2 regions of the Streptomyces sp. NPDC045967 genome follow, and region 1 is predicted to be linked to the other one. Evidence: riboswitches for the same ligand, from Rfam matches in the RefSeq annotation. Region 1 holds a riboswitch; the other holds the start of a gene.
What was found. Region 1 has a riboswitch for ZMP and ZTP ahead of AC07FY_RS04320 (bifunctional 5,10-methylenetetrahydrofolate dehydrogenase/5,10-methenyltetrahydrofolate cyclohydrolase). Riboswitches for the same ligand answer to the same signal wherever they lie in the genome.
Positions count from the first base shown of each region.

Region 2: another riboswitch for ZMP and ZTP. It lies ahead of AC07FY_RS21385 (serine hydroxymethyltransferase); the one in region 1 lies ahead of AC07FY_RS04320 (bifunctional 5,10-methylenetetrahydrofolate dehydrogenase/5,10-methenyltetrahydrofolate cyclohydrolase).

Region 1 is NZ_JBWKLE010000002.1:93,699-104,154, forward strand. Features, by position in the region: gene AC07FY_RS04305 (amino acid permease) at 1-1,225, shown strand, start outside; gene AC07FY_RS04310 (RNA polymerase sigma factor) at 1,343-2,935, opposite strand; partial or broken gene AC07FY_RS04315 (SAM-dependent methyltransferase) at 3,153-3,775, opposite strand; ZMP/ZTP riboswitch at 3,804-3,897, shown strand; gene AC07FY_RS04320 (bifunctional 5,10-methylenetetrahydrofolate dehydrogenase/5,10-methenyltetrahydrofolate cyclohydrolase) at 3,982-4,827, shown strand; gene AC07FY_RS04325 (NAD(P)/FAD-dependent oxidoreductase) at 4,918-6,396, opposite strand; gene AC07FY_RS04330 (hypothetical protein) at 6,467-6,883, opposite strand; gene AC07FY_RS04335 (hypothetical protein) at 6,880-7,878, opposite strand; gene AC07FY_RS04340 (hypothetical protein) at 8,222-8,638, shown strand; gene AC07FY_RS04345 (helix-turn-helix domain-containing protein) at 8,624-9,421, opposite strand; gene AC07FY_RS04350 (hydroxysqualene dehydroxylase) at 9,459-10,456, opposite strand, start outside.
Region 2 is NZ_JBWKLE010000011.1:52,877-64,749, forward strand. Features, by position in the region: gene AC07FY_RS21325 (hypothetical protein) at 1-242, opposite strand, end outside; gene AC07FY_RS21330 (bifunctional methylenetetrahydrofolate dehydrogenase/methenyltetrahydrofolate cyclohydrolase) at 498-1,358, shown strand; gene AC07FY_RS21335 (DUF3017 domain-containing protein) at 1,348-1,782, shown strand; gene AC07FY_RS21340 (malate dehydrogenase) at 1,949-2,938, shown strand; gene AC07FY_RS21345 (hypothetical protein) at 3,072-4,880, shown strand; gene AC07FY_RS21350 (hypothetical protein) at 4,861-5,253, shown strand; gene AC07FY_RS21355 (hypothetical protein) at 5,847-6,392, shown strand; gene AC07FY_RS21360 (carboxymuconolactone decarboxylase family protein) at 6,420-6,911, opposite strand; gene AC07FY_RS21365 (DMT family protein) at 7,030-7,902, opposite strand; gene AC07FY_RS21370 (hypothetical protein) at 8,019-8,321, shown strand; gene AC07FY_RS21375 (glutathionylspermidine synthase family protein) at 8,336-9,526, shown strand; gene rocD (ornithine--oxo-acid transaminase) at 9,594-10,799, opposite strand; ZMP/ZTP riboswitch at 10,908-10,998, shown strand; gene AC07FY_RS21385 (serine hydroxymethyltransferase) at 11,033-11,873, shown strand, end outside.

The sequences.
Region 1 (10,456 bases):
CGGCACCATCAGCCTGGTCGCCTTCGGCGTGCTCACCCTCGGCGCGGTCGCCCTCGCCCTGGTCTTCGGCCGCCTCGCCCGGCGACACCCGAGGACCGGCGGCCCGTACGTGTACGCCCGGGCCGCGTTCGGCGACTTCGCCGGATTCCTCGCCGCCTGGAGCTACTGGATCACCACCTGGGTCTCCAACGCGGCCCTCGCGGTGGCGGCCGTCGGCTACCTCGGCGTGCTCTTCCCCGCCGTCGGCGCGCACCAGTGGACCATGTGCCTGGCCGCCCTTACCGTGCAGTGGCTGCCGGCGCTCGCCAACCTGGCCGGAACCCGGTACGTCGGAGCCGTCCAACTGGTGGCCACCGTACTGAAGTTCGCCCCGCTGCTGCTGGTCGCCGTGGGCGGCCTGCTGTTCTTCGACCCGGCCAACCTCGGTCCCTTCCGGGCCACCGACCAGAGCGCGGTCGGCGCCGTCTCCGCCTCCGCCGCGATCCTGCTCTTCAGCTACCTGGGCGTGGAGTCGGCCGCCGTCAGCGCGGGCGAGGTCCGCGACCCCGCCCGCAACGTCGGCCGGGCCACCATCCTCGGCACGGCGGGCGCGGCCGCCGTCTACCTGCTGGGCACCCTTGCCGTCTTCGGCCTGGTCCCCCACGACACGCTCGTCTCCTCCCGGGCCCCCTTCACGGACGCCGTCAACGCCATGTTCGGCGGCAGCTGGGGCGGCACGGTCGTCGCCTGCGCGGCCGTGGTATCGATGGTCGGCGCGCTCAACGGATGGACCCTGCTCAGCGCGCAGACCCCGTACGCGGCGGCCCGGGACGGCCTCTTCCCGAAGGTCTTCGAGACCAGGAAGCGCGGTGTCCCGGTGGTCGGCGTGGTCGTCACGGTCGTCCTCGCCTCCGCCCTGACCGTCTACAACTACACGGCCGGCCCGGCGGGCGTGTTCGAAGTCCTGGTGCTCGTCACCACGTTCACCGCCACCGTCCCCTACCTGCTCTCCACCGCGGCGCAGCTCTACTTCCTGCTGTCGGGCCGGGCCGAGCGGGTCCACCGGGGGCGCCTGGTCCGCGACGGTGTCCTGGCCGGGCTGGCGTTCGCCTTCTCCCTGTGGCTGGTGGCCGGGTCGGGCTACGCCGCCGTCTACCAGGGAGTGCTCTTCCTCTTCGCGGGCGTGGCGGTCTACGCCGTGATGGCGGCCCGCAGGCGGCATGCCGCCGAAGCGGCCGCGGCGTAGCCGCGGGGACCCCCGCGTGCGGTGACCGGAACGGGCGAAAGGCACCCCGCGCAGCCGGAGCGGGCGTGCCCGCTCCGGCTGCGCAGGGTGCCTCCCTGCCGTGTCCCGCCCGACGGCTCAGTCGAGGTAGTCGCGCAGCACCTGCGAGCGCGACGGGTGGCGCAGCTTCGACATGGTCTTGGACTCGATCTGGCGAATGCGCTCACGGGTCACCCCGTACACCCGCCCGATCTCGTCCAGGGTCTTGGGCTGGCCGTCGTTGAGGCCGTAGCGCATGGAGACCACGCCCGCCTCGCGCTCGGAGAGCGTGCCCAGGATCGACTGGAGCTGCTCCTGCAGGAAGGTGAAGGAGACCGCGTCCGCGGGCACGACCGCCTCGGAGTCCTCGATGAGGTCGCCGAACTCGCTGTCGCCCTCCTCACCCAGCGGGGTGTGCAGGGAGATCGGCTCCCGGCCGTACTTCTGGACCTCGATGACCTTCTCGGGGGTCATGTCGAGTTCCTTGCCCAGCTCCTCCGGGGTGGGCTCGCGGCCCAGGTCCTGGAGCATCTGGCGCTGCACGCGGGCGAGCTTGTTGATGATCTCGACCATGTGCACGGGGATGCGGATGGTGCGCGACTGGTCGGCCATGGCGCGCGTGATCGCCTGGCGGATCCACCAGGTCGCGTACGTGGAGAACTTGAAGCCCTTGGTGTAGTCGAACTTCTCCACGGCGCGGATCAGGCCGACGTTGCCCTCCTGGATCAGGTCCAGGAAGAGCATGCCGCGGCCGGTGTAGCGCTTGGCGAGGGAGACCACCAGGCGGAGGTTGGCCTCCAGCAGGTGGTTCTTGGCCCGTCGGCCGTCCTCGACGAGGATCTCCAGCTCGCGCTTGAACGCGGGCTTGTGGTCCTCCTCCTCTTCGAGCTTGTACTCGGAGAACAGGCCCGCCTCGATGCGCTTGGCGAGCTCCACCTCCTGCTCGGCGTTGAGGAGCGGCACCTTGCCGATGAGCTTGAGGTAGTCCTTGACGGGGTCGGCGGTGGCGCCGGCCACCATGACCGTCTGCGCCGGGGCGTCGTCCTCGTCGTCGTCGGACAGGACGAACCCCTGGGTGCCCCCGGCCTTCGGGGTCTCCTCCTCGGCCTCGTCGGCGAGGTCCTCGGCCGCCCAGTCCTCGCCCTCCACCGCGGGGGTCTCGCCCTCGTCGGCGTCCTTGGCGCCGGCCTTCTTCGCCGCCGCGGTCTTCTTCGTGGCGGTCTTCTTCGCGGCGGTCGCGGTCTTCTTGACCGCCCGCTTCTTCGGCTCGGCGGCGGCCTCGGCCGTCGCCTCGTCCTCGGTGGCGGGGGCCGACGGAGCGGATATCGCCGCGGCGGCGGCCGGGGGCGCGGCGGCCGAGGTCTTGCGCGCGCCGATGGGGCGGGGCGCCGCGGTCGCCTTCTTGGCCGCGGTGCGGGCCGGGGCGGCGGCTGCCTTGCGGGGCTTCTTGGCAGCGGCCTTCGTGGCGGGAGCGGCGCTGACGTGGAGGGCGACACCCTCCTCGTCCAGGACCTGGTTCAGGCTGCGCAGGACCCGCTTCCACTGGTCCACCGGGATGCGGCCGGCCTCGAAGGCCTGGCGCACATCGTCACCGTTGATGTGACCCTGCTCGCGGCCGCGCTCGACGAGCGCGACGAGGGCCTCCGATTCGGCGATCTCCGGAGGGAACGTACGGGACGGGCTGAGCGACACAAGGAGCCTCTCGTTGCGAGCAGATAAAGGGCGGGCGGGACATCATCGCGCGAATTGGGGAAACAGCCCCGAGGGGGGTCCGTATTCCGGCGGCCGCGCGAGGACACCTGTCGGTTCATCGCATGCCCGAGTCGATTCGTTACGCGCTGAATTGAGTGACCTGCGCCACGCTGTGGCCGTGCAACCTTTCGGGAGCGGATCCGTCCGCCCCCGATCGTCAGCCCGTTTTGCGGGCTTCGATCAGAAGCGGGCGGTGTGCGCGACGAACGGGCCCTCGCGCTCGATCCGTTCGTGCAGCGCGCGCAACCGGTCCCGGTACCGCCCGACCGTGAAGCCAGGCACCATCCAGATCACCTTACGGAGAAAGTAGATCACGGCTCCGATGTCGTGGAACTCCGTGCGCAGCCGTTCCGGGCGCAGGCCGACGACGTCCAGGCCCGCCCGTGCGGTCTCCGCCGCCGCGTCGTCGGGGTGCCGGAGGCGGCGGACCGCCTCGGGCTGCGGGCCGAGGAAGTACTCGACCAGCTCGAAGACGCTCGCCGGACCGACCTGCTGGGACAGGGAGGTGCCGCCGGGCCGCAGGACCCGTGCGATCTCGTCCCACCACACCGTCACCCGCACCTCACCGCCGCCGGTCTGGATGTCCAGCTCGGAGCGGACGTGGCCCAGTCGCTCCGCGAGCAGCCGCTGGTAGCCCCAGGACGGACGCTGCTCGGTGGCCCGGCCGTCGAGCCACGAGAAGTCCCAGCCGTCCACGCAGACCGATTCGGCCTCGGCGACGAGGTGGTCGAAAGTACGCGTCCTTCCCGGATCGTCCCAGCTCGGGAGCGGGCCGACCACCGGATTGCCCGGCGGTCGACTACAGTGGTCGGCGGGCCGTGACTGGCGTTCGGGTGGATCACCACCGGGGAGCGGCCCGCGTACGTTCCGTACGCAGACTGCCGCGCGCCTGGGCGAACCGCGATCCGCAGCGACGTTCAGGAGACCCCGTGACGACTGCCCAGACTGCCCGTGAGTCCGCCGCCGGGACGCCCGCGGCCCGGCTGATGGACGGCACCGCCCTCGCCCGCCGCATCGCGGAGCGGACCGCCGGCCACGCGGCGAAGATCACCGAACGCACCGGCACCGCGCCCTGCCTGGCGACCGTCCTGGTCGGCGAGGACCCCGCCTCCGTCACCTACGTGCGCATGAAGCAGAACCGCTGCGCCAAGGCCGGGATCACCTCGCGCCACGTGGAGCTGCCGGCGTCCACCACCACCGAGGAGCTCGTCGCCGCGCTCACCGCGCTCTCCGAGGACCCGGAGATCAGCGGCATCCTGCTCCAGCACCCCGTCCCGCACCACATCGACGAGCGCGCCGCCTTCGAGGCCATCGCGCCGGGCAAGGACGTCGACGGGGTCACCATGCACTCCTTCGCGGCCATGGGCTTCGGGCTGCCCGGCTTCGTGTCCTGCACCCCCGGCGGCATCATGCGCCTGCTCGCCGAGTACGACGTGGACCTCACCGGCAAGCACGCCGTGGTCGTCGGCCGCAGCGCGATCCTCGGCAAGCCGGCCGGCATGCTGCTGCTCGAGCAGAACGCCACCGTCACCTACTGCCACTCCCGCACCCAGGACCTCCCCTCGATCGTGCGCCAGGCCGACGTGCTGGTCGCCGCCGTGGGCAAGGCCGAGTTCATCCGCGGCGAGGACATCAAGCCGGGCGCCGTGGTCCTGGACGCCGGCTACAACGAGGGCAACGTCGGCGACGTGCACTTCGAGTCCGCCGCCGCCCGCGCCTCGCTGATCACACCGGTGCCGGGCGGGGTCGGCCCCATGACCATCGCCGTGCTCCTCGAGCAGACCGTCCGGGCCGCCGCCGCGCAGGCCGGCTTGGCCCTCACCGACCTCTGACCGCGCCGTACCCCCTTCCGCACGGCGAACGCCCCGGGCCCCGCGGCCCGGGGCGCGAGCACCTCGCGGATCAGGAAGACGGAGATCCGCTCACCGGGCCTGTCCGACGGGGTCGACCGGACCGACCGGACCGACCGGGTCCACCGGGCCCGCCGGGCCGGGTGTCCCGGGGACCGGGCCGAGCCCGGCGACGGCCCGTTCGGCGGCGGTCAGCGGCGGCGCCTTGAGCGCACCCCGCTGCGACGCGCGCAGGACGTGCCAGACCACCGACGGGTGCAGCCAGTGCCCGGGCCCGCTGCTCATGGTCAGCACCCGCAGGAGCGCGGCGGTGAGCGCCTCGTGGGTGGTCGCCCCCGTCATCAGCCGGTTGACGTAGGCGTTGAGCAGGCCGGTCCCCGCCCGCGGCTTCATCCCCGTCGCCCCCGGATACAGGATGTCCTGCGAGGTGGCGAGCTCCCAGGCGGTGCTGACCAACGGGGCGATCGCACGCTGCGCCTCGCGCCCGAAGCCGGGGTGGCCGAGCCCCTTCTGCCGCAGCAGGGCGCGCACGGCCAGCAGCCCCTGGGCGGCGACCGTCATGCCCTGTCCGTAGAGGGGGTTGAAGGTGGCGACGGAGTCGCCGACGGCGAAGAACCCGTCGGGCAGTTCGGCCTTCTCGAAATGGATCCGGCGGTTGGCGGTGCCCTGGGTGACGGCGACGTCCGTCAACGGCTTCCTGCCTTCGAGGAGCTCGCCGACGACAGGGTCGCGGACGCCCTTGGCGAAGGGGATGAACCGGTCCGGGTCGCCGGTCGGCTGGCCGCCGCGGGTCCCGGAGAGCGTGGCCTGCCACCGCCCGTTCTCGATGGGCACGATGGTGGCCGTCTGCCCGGGGACGGGCACCCGGGGGTCCGACTGCACGTTGACGATGGGGAAGCCCATCGCGTGGGCCCCCTCCGGCGCTTCGAAGATCCTCGTCGCGTAGACGAGTCCGGAGTCGACCTCGGCCTGCCGTATTCCGGTGACGCCGAGGGCCTGGAGCCAGGTCCGGGCGCGGGAGCCCCGTCCGCTCGCGTCGACCACCAGGTCGGCGGAGAGCAGCAGGCCCCGCTCTTCGGGGGTGTCGACCCGGACACCGGTGACCCGGGCCGCCGTGCCCTCCAGCGCCCGGACCCGGGTCCGCTGGAGGGTGGCGACCCCCTTCAGGCCGCTCACGCGGGCGCGGACCACCGCGTCGAGGAGGTCGCGGCTGCAGGAGATGTTGAACTGCTTCTCCCCGCAGCGCGGGATCCAGCCCTGAGCGGTCTTGGAGACGAGGTCGGTGGGCAGGCTGCGGCGCAGGGCGCCGGCGGCCGTCCAGTCGTCGGTGATGCCCGGCAGGATGTCCTCGATGGCGCGGGCGCCGCCGGACCACAGGAGGTGGGTGTGCCGGGCCTGCGGGAGTCCGCGCCGCGGCGCCGGGCCCTCGGGCAGCGGGTCCGCGTCCACGACGGTGACCGTCGCGTGGTCGGCGAGGACGGCGGCCGCGAGCAGGCCGGCCAGGCTGCCGCCGATCACGACGGCGTGGCGGGGCGGGGAAGACGGGGTCATCGTGTCGTGCTCTCTGTCGGGGCCGTGCTGCGGGCATCGGCGCGAGGGGTGCGGGCTGGGTGCGGGCCGGTCACCGTCGTGACACGGGGCTTCCCCCGCCGAGCGAGGTCTTGATGCGCTCGATCGCCTCGGGGAACCGCTCTTCCCGGGGCGCCGGCAGGCAGGGCCTGATGCGTGTGCCGAGGTGCCGGCCGAAGGTCTCGGCGCGCATCCGCGCCGGATCCCCGTGGCCGGCGCGGGCGGCCGCCCGCCGGATCACCTCGGTCGGTGCGGCGCCGCAGGGCACTGCGGCGCCGCAGTGCAGTCCCGGGAGGTCACCGCGGCGGCCCGCCGGGCGCGCGGCCACCGCCGTGCCCGGCCCGTGGCTCCCGCAGATGCCCTGGTCGACCGGCCCCGCGATGAGCTCGACGGCGCCGCACGGCGGCGACAGCCGGAGGTTTGCCGGCGGATTCCCGGCGGGGTCGCGCCGTCCACGCGTGGTCCTCATCGCGTTCCCCCCTCCGCGGCCGGGCCCTCACCGGCCGCCGGACGGCCGAGCTGACCCTCCCGGGCGAGCAGGTCGTCCAGGTGGTCGGCGAGGGACTTCCAGCCCCGGGGGGAGAGCCGGCCGGCCCGGGTGACGATGCTCCGTACGTCGTGCGCGCGCAGCACGGCCAGCATCGGGTTCTCCCGCTGCCGCTGCGCGTACTCCAGTTCCCGCGCGAGGGAGCCGAGTGCGGTGCCGAGCGCCTCGGCGTCGTCGGCCAGCAGGAAGCCGGCCTCCACGCCGAAGAACCGCTGGATCCCGGCGGCCGCGGCGAGGTTCGGCAGGCCCTCGCCCTGGGCGAGGCGGGTCAGCGACTGGCCCGACGCGTCGAAGGACTGGGCGATGGCCGCCAGCGAGTGGGGCTGCCCGTCCTCCCGGAGCCTGGTCCGGCGCAGGTGGGCGAACCGCTCGCGCACCTGCGCCTTTAACGGGGGGCGGGGAGGTCTGCCGTCGAGGGTCAGCCGGATGGCCTGCGGGGTGAGGCCGGTGAGGTGCGAGAGGTGCTCCGGATCGCCCTCGCCCTCAGGGGTGAGGGCCAGGGCCCGCTCCACCGCGCTCTTGCCGTCGGCCAGCAGGAAGCCGGCGTACACCCCGAAGAACCGCTGCACACCGGCCGCGTGACCGAGCCGGGGCAGGCCCGTGCCCGAGTTGAGCGGGCCGAGCGAGGCCCCGGGAGCGCCGAAGTCCCCGGCGATGGCGGCGAGCGGCCACTCCCGGCCGTGCTTGTCACGGCGGGTGGCGCGCAGCCGCAGGAAGCGCAGGTGGACCCGCTGCTCCAGCGGGAGCTCGGCGGCCCGGCCCGCGACGACGGCCGCGATCCGGTCCGGTTCGACCCCGGAGAGGTGGCTCAGCCGCGGGAGGGCCAGGACGTGGGCCGGGTCCTGCTCGCCGCGCTCCGACAGTTCCTCCACGCGCCGCCAGAGCGCGGTCAGATCAGGTCGGGCGGCGGCTCGCACCGGCTGCTTCTCCGTAAGTCGACAAGACGTTCGAGGTGGCGGGGCTGCGTGAAGCCTAGCCGTCCACCTGACGCCGAACCAGCGGTAACACAACATTCCCTGCCCTACGGCTCAAAAGAGGTTGGTACGGCTGTGGAGTTGCGGTCGGGGCGAAAGGCGCCGGTTGGGCCGAGGTGCGCCCGACGCACTCGGAGCCACTGGTCGGCAGGTCCTTCGCGGGCTTCCCGAACCGCCCGGGACCGTGCCTTACCTCCCGGGTAATCGACCCCGCCGGGGCCGCGCACTCGGCTCCGGGGCCCGTGTCCCCATCTTCGGACGCGACGTCGACGGAGGCGGATTCCCCATGTCCGCAACCCTGATCGGCAGCATCGCCCGCACCGCCGAGCCGCGGACGGCCCTGCGCCGCTTCCTCGCCCTCGACTCCCTGGTCACCACTGGCAACGGGCTGGCGTACGCCGCCTTCTCGGCGCCGCTGGGCCGACTGCTCGGGGTCGGGCAGGGATTGCTGCTGGGGCTCGGGATCCTGCTCGTCGCGTACGGCGCCGGCGTCGGCCTCCTGGCCTCGCGCAGGCGGCCGCCCGCGCTGCCGGTCAAGCTCGTCGTCGAGACCAACTACGCATGGGCGGCCCTGAGTCTGCTCTCGCTCGCGCTCTGGCTCGCCCCGACCACCGCGGGCGCCGTGTGGATCCCGGCGCAGGGGCTCGTCGTCGCCGGCTTCGCGCTGCTCCAGCAGCTCGCCCTGCGCTCAGCCGTCGAGTGAGCGCAGGTACTTCGCCGTCGCCGGGTCGGCCGGGAGCAGGGTTTCGATGGCCAGTTCGGCCACGGTCACGTCCATGGGGGTGTTGAAGGTCGCGATCGAGGACACGAAGGACAGCACGTGGCCGTCGTGTTCGAGGACCAGCGGGAGCGCGATGTGCGCGACGGGCCCGTCCGGTACACCGCCGCCGCCCGGGCGGTCGGCGACCGGGTAGCCGGAGACCTCCTCGTACAGGGCGCGCAGCGGCTCGGACCGGGCCAGGGCGATCTGCCGCTCCATCTGCTCCAGCAGGTGCCCGCGCCACGCCCGGAGGTTGCGGATCCGGGGAGCCAGGCCCTCGGGGTGCAGGGTGAGCCGCATGGCGTTCATCGGCGGGGTCAGCAGGTGCTCCGGCAGCCCGTCCATCAGCATCGCGACACCCCGGTTGGCGGCGACCACGTGGTAGGTGGCGTCGACGACCAGCGCCGGGTAGGGCTCGTAGCCCGTCAGCAGCCGCTCGATGCCCTCGCGCAGCGGCTCCATGGAGGGGTCGTCCAGGGCGGTCTGGGCGAAGCGCGGGGCGTAGCCGGCGGCCAGCAGCAGGGCGTTGCGCTCCCGCACCGGCACCTCCAGGCGGTCCGCGAGCCGCAGCACCATCTCCTCGCTCGGCCGGGACCGTCCGGTCTCGATGAAGCTGATGTGCCGGGACGAGGAGTCGGCGCGGCCCGCCAGTTCCAGCTGGCTGATGCCGCGCCGCTCCCGCCACGTACGGAGCAGGGCGCCGATCGCGGGCGAGGAGGTGGTCATGCCCCGACGGTAGCCGAGCGCCCCGGCCGCGCCCGGATCAGCCCAGGTCGAAGGCGTTGGGCAGACCGAGGCGGTAGCGCCACAGGTCGTGCCGTTTGGCGGACTCGATTTCAGGGGCCCGGTACAGCGGCCGGACCGTGCACCGGGCCGCCGGTGAACCGTCGCGGTCGAGGAGGGAGTTGACGGCGGCCCGGGCGGAGGCGTTCGCCCCCTCCATCGTCGCCAGGTCGATGTCGACCGCCACGTAGTCCCCGCTGAGGAAGAAGTTCGGGATGCGGGTGTGCGCGCTCGGCCGGTTGTGGAAGGTGCCGGTGGGGTGGATCAGCAGCTCGTCCTCGTTGGTGGGGTGCGGGGTGCCGAGCCCGTCCACGCCCGGATCCAGGAACCACGAGTGCAGCGCCGCGTCGCTCAGCGCCGTCCGCCCGGTGTCGTTGAGGGACGCCTTCAGCTGGGCCCACACCTCGCGCGCCACCTCCTCGCGGGTGCACTGCTTGGCCGTCTTCCCGTACAGGATCCCGGGCTTGTCCCACTCCGATATGTCCACCGACAGGCAGTCGACCGCGCCGCCGTCGCCGTAGTCGGCGGGGAAGTCCCGGGCGGGCCAGTGCTCGGCCTGCTGGATCGCCGTCAACGACCACGGCGAGTCGATGCAGTTGAGGTGGCCGTGCACCAGCGGGGCCCGCTCGGCGAGATAGAACTGGATGCCGGTCATCCAGTCGGTCCGAAGCCGGTCGCAGCGCCCCAGCATCGGATCGGCGGCCCGCAGCCCGGCGCTCCAGGTATGCCGGGCGTGCTCGACGGGCAGGGCCGAGACGTAGTGGTCGGCGGTGGCGGTCTGCCGCGCGCCGGCCGGGTCCAGGACGTCGACCCCGCTCACCCGGCCGCTGCCGTACCGCACCTCCCGCACGGTCCAGCCGATCCGGAACTCCACCCCGAGGGTGCGCAGGTGCGCCTCCCACGGGTCGATCCACGCCTCGTTGGTGGGCAGGTTGAGGATCCGGTCCGGCGGGCCGTCGGCGCCCCGGCCCAGCAGGT
Region 2 (11,873 bases), on a different contig from region 1:
ACGACGAAGAGCAGGACGCGCGCGGTCTTGACCAGACCCGGCATCTGCTGGGGCGCGCCCGGGTAACCACCGGGGCCGCCGGGGTAGGCCGGGTAGCCCTGGGGGGCCTGCTGCTGCGGGTAGGCGTAGCCGCCCTGCGGCGGGACGCCCTGGGGCGCCTGCTGCGGGTAGCCGTAGCCGGGCTGGCCCTGCGGGGCCTGGGGCTGCTGGCCGTAGGGGTTGTTCGGGTCGCCGAAGCTCATCTGGGGTGTTCCTCCGTGGAAGTGCGGGGACGCACGGCACGCACGGAGGAAAGCTGTGTGTTCTACGGTCCGCCCCCCGGCACTGCCCGCGGCACTCTTTTGCCGTCATCGTCGTCCGCCCGGACCGGACTTGTCCAGCCGGGCGTCCCGGGCCCTCGGACTTGTTGTGCAAGTGCAATGAACTCCGCGAACCCGGCGGGCGCGCGACGGGGCCTTGACTGGAACCGGGGGCACTCCATCCGGGAGGATGGTGCCATGACCGCCCAGATTCTCGATGGCAAGGCCACCGCAGCCGCGATCAAGTCCGAACTGACCGCCCGTGTGGCGGCCCTGAAGGCACGGGGCATCACCCCGGGCCTCGGCACCCTGCTGGTCGGCGACGACCCGGGCAGCCGCTGGTACGTCAACGGCAAGCACAAGGACTGCGCCGAGGTCGGCATCGCCTCCATCCAGCGCGAACTGCCCGCGACGGCGAGTCAGGAGGACATCGAGGCGGTCGTACGGGAACTCAACGCCGACCCGGGGTGCACCGGTTACATCGTCCAACTGCCGCTTCCCAAGGGCATCGACACCAACCGGGTCCTGGAGCTGATGGATCCGCTGAAGGACGCCGACGGCCTGCACCCGATGTCGCTCGGCCGGCTGGTGCTGAACGAGCCCGGCCCGCTGCCCTGCACCCCGTACGGAATCGTCGAACTGCTGCGCCACCACGGCGTCGGGATCGACGGCGCGCACGTCGTCGTCCTCGGCCGGGGCATCACCGTCGGCCGCTCGATCGGCCTGCTGCTCACCCGCAAGTCCGAGAACGCCACCGTGACGCTCTGCCACACCGGTACGCGCGACCTCTCCGGGCTGCTGCGCCAGGCGGACATCGTCGTCGCCGCGGCCGGTGTCCCGCACCTGGTCAAGCCGGAGGACGTGAAGCCGGGCGCGGCCGTGCTCGACGTGGGCGTCAGCCGCGACGGGAGCGGAAAGATCGTCGGCGACGTCGACCCCGCCGTCGCGGAGGTCGCGGCCTGGATCTCCCCGAACCCCGGCGGCGTCGGCCCGATGACCCGGGCGCAGTTGCTCGTCAACGTCGTCGAGGCCGCGGAGCGGAGCACCAGTGCGGGCTGAGCGGGACGGGGAGCGCGCGGCGCCCGCCGCCGACGCCTCCCGGTCCCGGCGCTTCCCCTCCGTCACCCGGGACACCGCCCGCCCCGAGGGCAGCGGCAGGGCCGTACCGGGAGCGGTGTCCACGCCCGCACGCCAGTGGCCGATGCTCAGCGTGCTCACCGCGACCGCGGCGGGGCTGCTCGTCACGGCGGTGGGGCATCCCCGGATCGGCTGCCTGGTGATCGGCGTGGCGCTGATCGCGGCCTCGGTGCTGCGGCGCGTCCTGCCGTCGGTCGGGATGCTCGCGGTGCGCTCCCGCTTCACGGACATGGTCACGTACGGGCTGCTGGGCGTGGCCATCACGCTGCTCGCGCTGGTGATAGGGCCCAAGCCGGTGCTGGACATCCCGTTCCTGGAGACGGCGGTCCGCTTCACCGTCCGCTGACCGCCGGGCGCGCCGCCGGGTCGAACGGGCCCCCGGGGCCCCGGCGGCGCCAGGGTCCGATAGCCTGACCGCGGATGTCTCTTCACGTCAAGATTTACTGGGGAGCGGCGTCCTCCAGCACATGGGGCGGGGACGCCCCACCGCCAGCTGTCTAACGGAGAAGGCCATGACCCGCACTCCCGTGAATGTCACCGTCACCGGCGCCGCCGGCCAGATCGGCTACGCGCTGCTCTTCCGCATCGCCTCCGGCCACCTGCTCGGCGCGGACGTGCCGGTCAAGCTCCGCCTCCTGGAGATCCCCCAGGGCATGAAGGCCGCCGAGGGCACCGCCATGGAGCTCGACGACTGCGCTTTCCCGCTGCTCAAGGGCATCGACATCTTCGACGACCCGAACCAGGGCTTCGAGGGTGCCAACGTCGCGCTGCTCGTCGGCGCCCGCCCGCGCACCGCGGGCATGGAGCGCGGCGACCTGCTGTCCGCCAACGGCGGCATCTTCAAGCCGCAGGGCAAGGCCATCAACGACCACGCCGCGGACGACATCAAGGTCCTGGTCGTGGGCAACCCGGCCAACACCAACGCGCTCATCGCGCAGGCCGCCGCCCCGGACGTACCGGCCGAGCGCTTCACCGCGATGACCCGCCTGGACCACAACCGCGCGATCTCGCAGCTGGCCGCCAAGACCGGCGCCGCCGTCTCCGACATCAAGCGCCTCACCATCTGGGGCAACCACTCCGCGACCCAGTACCCGGACATCTTCCACGCGGAGATCGCCGGCAAGAACGCCGCCGAGGTCGTCAGCGACGAGGCGTGGCTCGCCGACACCTTCATCCCGACCGTCGCCAAGCGCGGTGCGGCGATCATCGAGGCCCGCGGCGCGTCCTCGGCCGCCTCGGCCGCCAACGCCGCCATCGACCACGTGCACACCTGGGTCAACGGCACCGCCGCGGGCGACTGGACCTCCATGGGCATCCCGTCGGACGGCTCCTACGGCGTCCCGGAGGGCATCATCTCCTCCTTCCCCGTCACCACCAAGGACGGCGCGTACGAGATCGTCCAGGGCCTGGACATCAACGAGTTCTCCCGCGCCCGCATCGACGCCTCCGTCGCGGAGCTCGTCGAGGAGCGCGACGCGGTCCGCCAGCTCGGCCTGATCTGAGCGGCGGCACTCCACCGGCGAACACCCTGAAAGGCCCCGGCGCCCTTTGCGCCGGGGCCTTTTGGCGCGATCCGCCCTGTCCGGGCGGCGCCCGGCCCCGTACGGTTTCCCTCCACACCTGAGGGGGGACTCGGTGAGTGGCACCAACCCGGACGGCAGAACGCCCGTCCACCCGTCTCAGTCGGAGGCGGGACGGCTGCTGTGCGCCGGCGTCTACCTCGACTCCGCCTACCGCGACCGGGTGATCGAGGAGCTGTACGTCCACGAGGAGCGCTTCGTCGCGCCCTCCTACGGCTTCGACGCGGCGCGCGTCCTGGCCCACGCCCTGCGCGCCCGGCACATGGAGATCGCCTGGGCGGCGGCGGTGGTCGCGGTCTGGGCGTTCGGCCTGCTGCTCCTCCAGACCTTCACCCTGTTCCTGATCGTCCCGGGGCTCCTGCTCGGCGGCGCCGGCCAGATCAGACGTCGCCGGGAGCGGACCGGCCGCGGCAGCCGGATCGTCGAGTACCTGCTGCGCGGCTACGCCCTGTGGATGCTCGGCAACGTTCTGTGGGGGGTCGTCGCCGGGTTCGCCGACCGCGGCATGGAGCCGCTGCGCTTCGGGGACGCCGACCGGTTCTTCCCCTTCCTCGGTGACGTGATCGCGAGCAACCCGCTCGGCTTCCTCCTGGAGTGGCCGCGGATGGGGCGGTTCTACGGGGAGGCCTACTCCTGGGTCGCCGTACTGGTCTTCCTGCTGCTCACGACCGTCGCCGGACTCCAGCGGGGCTACCTGGCGCGGGCCTTGCACCTCACGCTGGACCGGGAGGGCTACGCGGCCGGGGCGGGCGACCTGGTGGTGACGGGCCGGCGCTTCGGGCGGGCCCGCGCGCGGATCCAGCGGAGCCAGCACGCGCCGCTGGTCCTGTACGACGTGCGCAACCCGTTCTGCGGCGCGGGCCGGGCGCACCGGCCGTGGCAGCTGACCGTGGAACTGAGCCCGCGCGGCGACGGCGAGGCCGAGGAACTGGACAACGCGCGGATCGTGGACCGGATCCGGCCACGTCTGGAGGCGTTGCGCGTGCCGTCGCCGCACGGTTCGCCGGAGGCGGAGGCCGCCGTGCTGGACCGGCTGCGGGAGCTCGTCATCGACGAGTGCGTGTTCCTGCCGGCCGAGGGGCTGCCCGACGTCGACTCCGCGGACCTGTCGGCGGAGGCGTTCGCCGAGCACCGGGCGGCCGCCATCGAGGAGGGCGGCGAGCGCCGCCGGCACTTCCTGCGCGTGCGGATCGGGGGCTGGGACGAGAACCTCGTCGTCACCGTCTTCATCCGCGTGCACACGCAGGGCGGCATGCTGATGCTGGAAGTGGCGCCGCACGTGCTGCTGCCCGTCCGGCCGGATTTCCAGCGGGCCGACGACACCGTCCAGCGGCAGCGGCGCGGCACCGCCCTCCCCAAGGTCGTCTGGGCGGTCGTCAACGGCGCGGGCGCCCTCGGGCCGGCGCTGCTGGCGCTGCTGCGCGCGGTCCGCATCCCGTGGCGGATGGCCACGGCGGGGCACGGCGTCGCCATCCCGGCCGGACCGGCCGTGTCCGTACGCGAACTCGCCGCGCAGAGTGACGCGTCGCTCTTCCAGCTGATGGACCTGGACCGGTACCTGAAGACGGTGCAGGAGCGGATCGTCGGCGGGGTGGCCGTGGCCCTGCACGAGGCGGGTTGGCACACCAGGGAGTTCGCGGAGCGGGCCGTCAACGTGGCCGAGGGCGCGGTCTTCATCCAATCGGTGAACAACAGCGCGTTCGGCATCGGCGGGCAGAGCCGCAACAGCGTCAGCAACCACCGGGGTCCGGACCGGGACGGAGACGGTGACGGTGACCGGGACCGGGGCCGGGAGCGGGCCCGCGGCTCGGGCCGGGGCGTGGGCAGCGGAAAGGGGAGAAGCGGTGGCAGCGAGCGGTGGTAGCGGCGCGGAGCAGTCGGCGGTAAGGATCGGTGAGATCCACGGCAGCAGCTTCAGCATCGGCGGCGCGCACAACATCAACAGCACCGTGCACGGGGGCGGCGGCACGGGGGAGCCCGGGCAGCCGGGCGCCGAGGAACTGCTGGAGGCCGTACGGGAGCTCCGCGCGGCCCTCGTACGGCTGCCCCGCAGTCCCGAGCGGGCGGCCCTCGACGGCGAACTGGACGAGGTCGCGGGGGAATTGGAGGCGGAGGGCCAGGTGCGGGAGGGTCTGCCGGCCCGGCTGCGCGGGACGCTGGAGAGGTGGGCACCGCTGGTGGACTCGGTGAGCGCGGCCACCGCCCTGGCCGCCCTGCTCACCTCGCTGGGGGGCTGACGGTGGCGACGGGGGAGGGCGGGGTCCGCTGGAACCCCCGGTCGCAACGCTGGGAACGCCCACCCCCGACGGAGCCCCCCGCGCCGAACCGCGCATCGCACCCGGGCGCGGGCTCGGGCGCGGGCACGGCCCCGGCGCCGGGCACAGCCACGGATTCGGCCCCGGCCCCGGGCGCGGCCTCTGCCCCCGGCGGACCCGCGGGCTCGGGCAAGGATCCCGGCAGGCACCCGACCGCGCCCACGGGTTCGCACGCGGACGCGCCGCCGGCCGCGCACGCAGCTGCGCCGACGCACCCGGCCGCACGGCCCGCCGGTGCCTCCCCGGTTGCCGATGCGGCCCCAGGATCCGCCGCGTCCCCGGAGGAGGCCGACTCCGTGCGACTGGGCGGAGGATCGGCTCCCGGGGGCGGTGGCGGTGGCGGTGGGGCTGCGGCCGCGCCCGCCGGTGGGGCGCCGTCGCGGAACCCGTTCGCGTATCCGCCGGAAGACCCGTCGCGAAGCCCGTCCCCCGGGCCCCCGGTCGCCCCACCCGCGCACCCCTACGCGTACCCGCCGGACGCCCCGCGGTGGCGGGACCGGCGGGCCCTGGTGGCGGTGGGGACGACCCTCGCCGTGGCCGTCCTGGGCGCCGTCGCCGTGGCCGGCTGGCTGTACCCGGGTGGCGCGAAGGGTCCGGACACCTCCGGTCCCGCACCGCGCTCTTCGTCCACGGAGGTGCGCGACACGGTGTCCGGCTTCGCGGTCCGCATTCCCGAGGGGTGGCAGGCCAGTCCCGGCGAGAGCGCCTACGGGACCGTCTACCGCCCTGCCGGAGGCGACCAGGGCGCGGGGCTCCAGATCGTCCGGGCACCTCAGGACTCCAAGTCGGCCTGCGAGACCCTGGTCGACACCACCGGGAACCTCAGCGCGTCCCCCGGTTACCGGGAGATCTCCCGGCAGGCCGTGAACGGCGACGGCTGCGAGCAGGTCTACGTCTACGACGATCCCGCCTCGACCCAGCCCGCCGCCCACGGCATCGTGCGGCTCGTCGTCGCCGCGGACGACACCCGGTGGGTCCTCAATGCCTTCGGGCCCGACACGGACGTCCCGCTCGTGCGCGAACACCTCACGACGGCCGTCGAGTCCTTCCGGGTGGAATGACCCGGGCGGGCGCGGACGGCGGCCGGATCAGCTCTTGTACATGCCCGGCGTGTAGTGCCCCGGCACCATGCGCGTGGTGACGCCGATGCGGTTCCAGACGTTGATCGTAGCGATCACGGCGATCAACTGGGCCAGCTCGCGCTCCTCGAAGTGCTGCGCGGCCCTCTCGTACACCGCGTCCGGCACGAACCCGTCGGTGAGGACCGTGACCGCCTCCGTGAGCTCGATCGCCGCCAACTCCTTCTCGGTGTAGAAGTGCCGCGACTCCTCCCAGGCACCCAACTGAACGATCCGCTCCACGCTCTCCCCGGCCGCCATGGCGTCCTTGGTGTGCATGTCCAGGCAGAACGCACAGTGGTTGAGCTGGGAGGCCCTGATCTTGACGAGTTCGACGAGGGTCGGGTCCAAGCCCTTCTTGGAGGCTGTCTCCAGGCCCAGGACGGCCTTGTAGACCTCGGGCGCGAGCCTGGCCATGTGCATGCGGGGGGTGTGCTCGGGGGCGTTCGGTGTGGTGGTCATGCGCCTCACCCTAGGAGGGAGGCGGCCCGCCGGCATGGTCCATTTCCCTGGCCGGATCCTGGGCCACGTCCGGCGCCGACCCCCTCTCGACCTCCCGCCCTCTCGACCTCTCGGCGGATCAGGCCGGGCCCGGGGCGTCCGGCGCAGGGTTCGGGACGGGGTCCGGGGCGGCTTCCGGTGCGGTCTCCGGGGGTTCTCCGAAGCGGGCCAGTGCCAGGGCTCCGGCGACGGCCACCGTGAAGCCGAGCACGGCCAGCCAGGCCAGGCCCTCGCGGGGGCGGTCGCCGAGCCAGACCACGCCGATCACGGCCGGGCCGACCGTCTCGCCCAGGATCATGCCGGCCGTCGCCGCCGTCACCGAGCCGCGCGCCAGCGCCGACGTGAGCAGCAGGAAGGCCGCGCCGCCGCCCAGCAGGAGGGCGTACAGGGCCGGGTCGCCCAGGTCCCGCACGGAGTCGATGAGGCGGACCGCGACCTCGACCACGCCGAAGCCCGTGCCCGCCGCCAGGCCCAGGACGAGCGCACGCGGGCCGTCCGGGAGCCGGCCCGCCACCGCGCCGACCAGCAGGATCAGCCCCGTCGCCGCCAGCAGTCCGAGCTTCAGCGCGAGCGAGCCCGTCCCCGTACCCTCCGGCCCGGAGGCCAGTCCGAGCATCAGCAGCCCCGCGCACACCACCGCCACCGCGCCCCACTCGGTCCGTGACAGCCGTACCTTCAGCAGCCGGGACGAGACCACCGCCGTGACCGCCAGGCTTGCCGCGAGGGCGGCCCCGACCGTGTAGATGGGGATGTGGCGCAGTGCGACGATCTGGAGCGCGAAGCCCGCCGCGTCCAGGGCCAGACCGGCGAGATACCGCCACTGCCGGACCGCCCGCAGCAGCAGCGCCAGGTCCACGCCGGAACCCGTCCCGGGTTCGGCCGTCCGGGCCGCGACCGCCTGCAGGACGGACGCCGTACCGAAACAGACCGCCGCACCGAGCGCGCAAATCATCCCAATGAGCACGAACTGACTCTAGGTCACGGATCTCGGCACGGCCGGATTCCGTCGGCCCCCGGCTCCGCTCTAGTCTGTCGGGAGCACGCCAGGACCTAGGGGGAGCAGCAGGTATGGACACCAGCAGCACCAACACGCGCCGTATGCGCTCGGGAGCCGTCGCCCTCGGCGGAATGGGCCTGCTCGCGGCCACGCTCGTGGCCTGCGGCAGCAGCGGGGAGCCCGACAAGCGCTGTGCGTCCCGCTCCACGCTGGAGCACCTGAACAAGAAGGACTGCAGAAGCGGCGGCACCGGCGCTTACTACTACGGCGGCACCATCAAGAACGGAAAGGTCAGCGGCGGCAGCTTCGACAAGTCCGCCGTCACCCGCGGCGGCATCGGCGGCCACTCCAGCTCCGGCTCCAGCGGCGGCTGAGGGAAACCGGAACCATGAAGCGGCACACCATCGAGCCCCGCCCCGACTGGCAGAAGACGGTCGAGGAACAGGGGCTCATCTACCCCCTCACCCGCTATCCGGACGGCTCCCTGCGCCCCTACTGGGACGAGAGCGCGTACTACTCCTTCTCGCTCCCCGAGGTCGAGGCGCTGGAGAACGTGGTCGAGGAACTGCACGCCATGTGCCTGGCCGCGGCCGCGCACATCGTCGAGCAGGACCGCTTCGCGGACCTCGGCATCACCGACCCGCGGCTGGCGGCGCTGGTCGCCGAGTCGTGGCGGCGCCGCGCGGAACAGCCCTCCCTGTACGGCCGCTTCGACCTGCGCTACGACGGCACCGGCAGCCCGGCCAAGATGCTGGAGTACAACGCCGACACCCCGACCTCCCTGGTGGAGGCGGCCAGTCCGCAGTGGTTCTGGATGGAGGAGCGGTTCCCCGGGGCCGACCAGTGGAACTCGCTCCACGAACGCCTCGTCGAGGCGTGGCGCCGCCAGGCCGAGCTGCTGCCGCCCGGCCCGCTGCACTTCGCGCACTCCGAGACCGACGAGCTCGGCGAGGACCTGATGACGGTCGCCTACCTCCAGGAGACGGCCGAACAGGCCGGCCTGGACACCCAGGCGCTGTCCGTCGAGCAGATCGGCTGGGACAGCCTGTCCGGCCGTTTCGTGGACGAGAAGCTGCGCTTCATCCGCAGCTGCTTCAAGCTCTACCCGTGGGAGTGGCTGGCCACGGACGAGTTCGGGCCCCAGGTCCTCGGCACCTACGACCACGGTGGCGGCTCCGGCACCACCTGCTGGATCGAGCCCCTGTGGAAGATGCTGCTGTCCAACAAGGCACTGCTGGCGATTCTGTGGGAGCTCTTCCCGGAGCACCCGAACCTGCTGCCCGCCTACCTCGACGGCCCGCGGGAGCTGGCCGAGGAGGGCGGTTACGTCGCCAAGCCGCTGCTCGGCCGCGAGGGCGCCGGAGTCACCCTGCACGAACCGGGCGGCGAGCCGTTCGCCGCGCGGGACGGCGAGCGGTACTGCTTCCAGGGCCTGGCCCCGCTGCCCGACTTCGACGGCAACCGGGTGGTGCTCGGCGCGTGGGTCGTCGAGGACGAGGCGGCGGGGCTCGGCATCCGCGAATCGGCGGGGCCGGTCACGGACGAGTACGCCCGCTTCCTGCCCCACGTCATCCTCTAGGCGCTCCGGCCCGCCCGGTCCTGTCGTCGAAGTAGCGGCGGGCCAGGCGGGACTTTGACGACAGGGCCTACGCCGACAGGACCGCCCGGAGCTGCTCCAGCCCCCAGTCCAGGTCCTCCTTGCCGATCACCAGCGGCGGGGCGATCCGGATGGTCGACCCGTGGGTGTCCTTCACCAGGACGCCGCGCTCCATCAGCTTCTCGGAGATCTGCCGTCCCGTCCCGTGCGACGGCTCGACGTCCACGCCCGCCCACAGCCCCCGCCCCCGCACGGCGGTCACCCCGCCCCCGCCGACCAGCAGGTTCAGCTCCCGGTGCAGGTGGTCGCCGAGCTCGGTGGCGCGCTGCTGGTACTCACCGGTCCGCAGCATCGCGACGACCTCCAGGCCGACCGCGCAGGCCAGCGGGTTGCCGCCGAAGGTGGAGCCGTGCTCGCCCGGCCGGAACACGCCCAGCACGTCCCGGTCGGCGACCACGGCCGAGACCGGCACCACGCCGCCGCCGAGCGCCTTGCCCAGGACGTACACGTCGGGGACGACCCCCTCGTGGTCGCAGGCGAAGGTCCGGCCGGTGCGGCCCAGCCCCGACTGGATCTCGTCCGCCATGAACAGGACGTTCCGCTCACGGGTGAGCTCCCGTACGCCGCTCAGGTACCCGGCGGGAGGCACCAGCACCCCCGCCTCGCCCTGGATCGGCTCCAGCAGCACGGCGACCGTGTTCTCGGTGACGGCGCGGGCCAGCGCGGTGAGGTCCCCGTACGGGACGATCTCGAAGCCCGGCGTGTACGGCCCGAAGTGGTCGCGGGCCTCGTGGTCCGTGGAGAAGGAGACGATCGTCGTCGTCCGCCCGTGGAAGTTGTCCGCGGCGACCACGATCTTGGCGTGGCCGTCCGGAACCCCCTTCACCTCGTACCCCCACTTGCGGGCGGTCTTCACGGCCGTCTCCACGGCCTCCGCACCGGTGTTCATGGGCAGCACCATCTCCTTGCCGCACAGCGCGGCGAGTTCGGTGCAGAAGTCGGCGAAGCGGTCGTGGAAGAAGGCGCGCGAGGTGAGCGTGACCCGGTCCAGCTGGGCCCGGGCGGCGTCGAGCAGGCGGCGGTTGCCGTGCCCGAAGTTCAGCGCCGAGTAGCCGGCGAGCATGTCCAGGTACCTGCGGCCCTCCACGTCGGTCATCCACGCGCCCTCCGCCGTCGCGACGACGACGGGCAGCGGGTGGTAGTTGTGCGCGCTGTGCGCGTCGGCGGAGCGGATGGCATCAGCAGTTGTCGACACGGGGTCTCCGATCGTCCGTCAGGCCGGTGACGAGGGTGGCGTCACCTCCATCCTCGCTCGCCGCGGGGACGGGGAAACCTCCTCGGGGCCGCGCCCGCTAAGGTGGGCGGTACGCACGGCGACTGGCGTACGGAGAACGAACTCCGGGGGAGTCGTGCGCGCTCGACCGCAGACAGGGCCGCTCGCCTGGGCCTCGCGGGGTACCGATCACATCGACCCCGGAGGAGCCCGCCATGTCCGCGAGCCGCCATCCCGCCCTTTTCGCGACCGACCCCGAGCTGGCGTCGTTCGTCGCCGCGGAGGAGAACCTGCAGGCCGAGACCCTGCGCCTGATCCCCAGTGAGAACTACGTGTCCGCCGCCGTCCTGGAGGCCTCGGGCACGGTGCTGCAGAACAAGTACAGCGAGGGCTACCCCGGCCGCCGCTACTACGAGGGCCAGCAGAACATCGACCGGGTCGAGGCGCTGGCCGTCGAGCGGGCGAAGGGCCTGTTCGGGGTGGACCACGCCAACGTGCAGCCCTACTCCGGCTCGCCCGCGAACCTGGCCGTGTACCTGGCCTTCGCCCGGCCCGGCGACACGGTCATGGGCATGGCGCTGCCGATGGGCGGGCACCTCACGCACGGCTGGGGCGTCTCGGCGACCGGTTCGTGGTTCCGGGGCGTGCAGTACGGGGTGCGGGCCGACACCGGGCTGATCGACTACGACGCGGTGCGGGAGCTGGCGCTGGCGGAGCGGCCGAAGATCATCTTCTGTGGCGGTACGGCGCTGCCCCGCACGATCGACTTCGCGGCGTTCGCGTCGATCGCCGAGGAGGCCGGCTCCGTCCTGGTCGCGGACGTGGCCCACATCGCGGGCCTGATCGCGGGCGGTGCGCACCCGTCCCCGGCGGGTCACGTGGACGTGATCTCCACGACCACGCACAAGACGCTGCGCGGCCCGCGCGGGGCGATGCTGATGTGCCGGGAGGAGCACGCGAAGGCCATCGACAAGGCGGTGTTCCCCGGACTCCAGGGCGGGCCGCACAACCAGACGACGGCCGGTATCGCGGTGGCGCTGCACGAGGCGGCGCAGC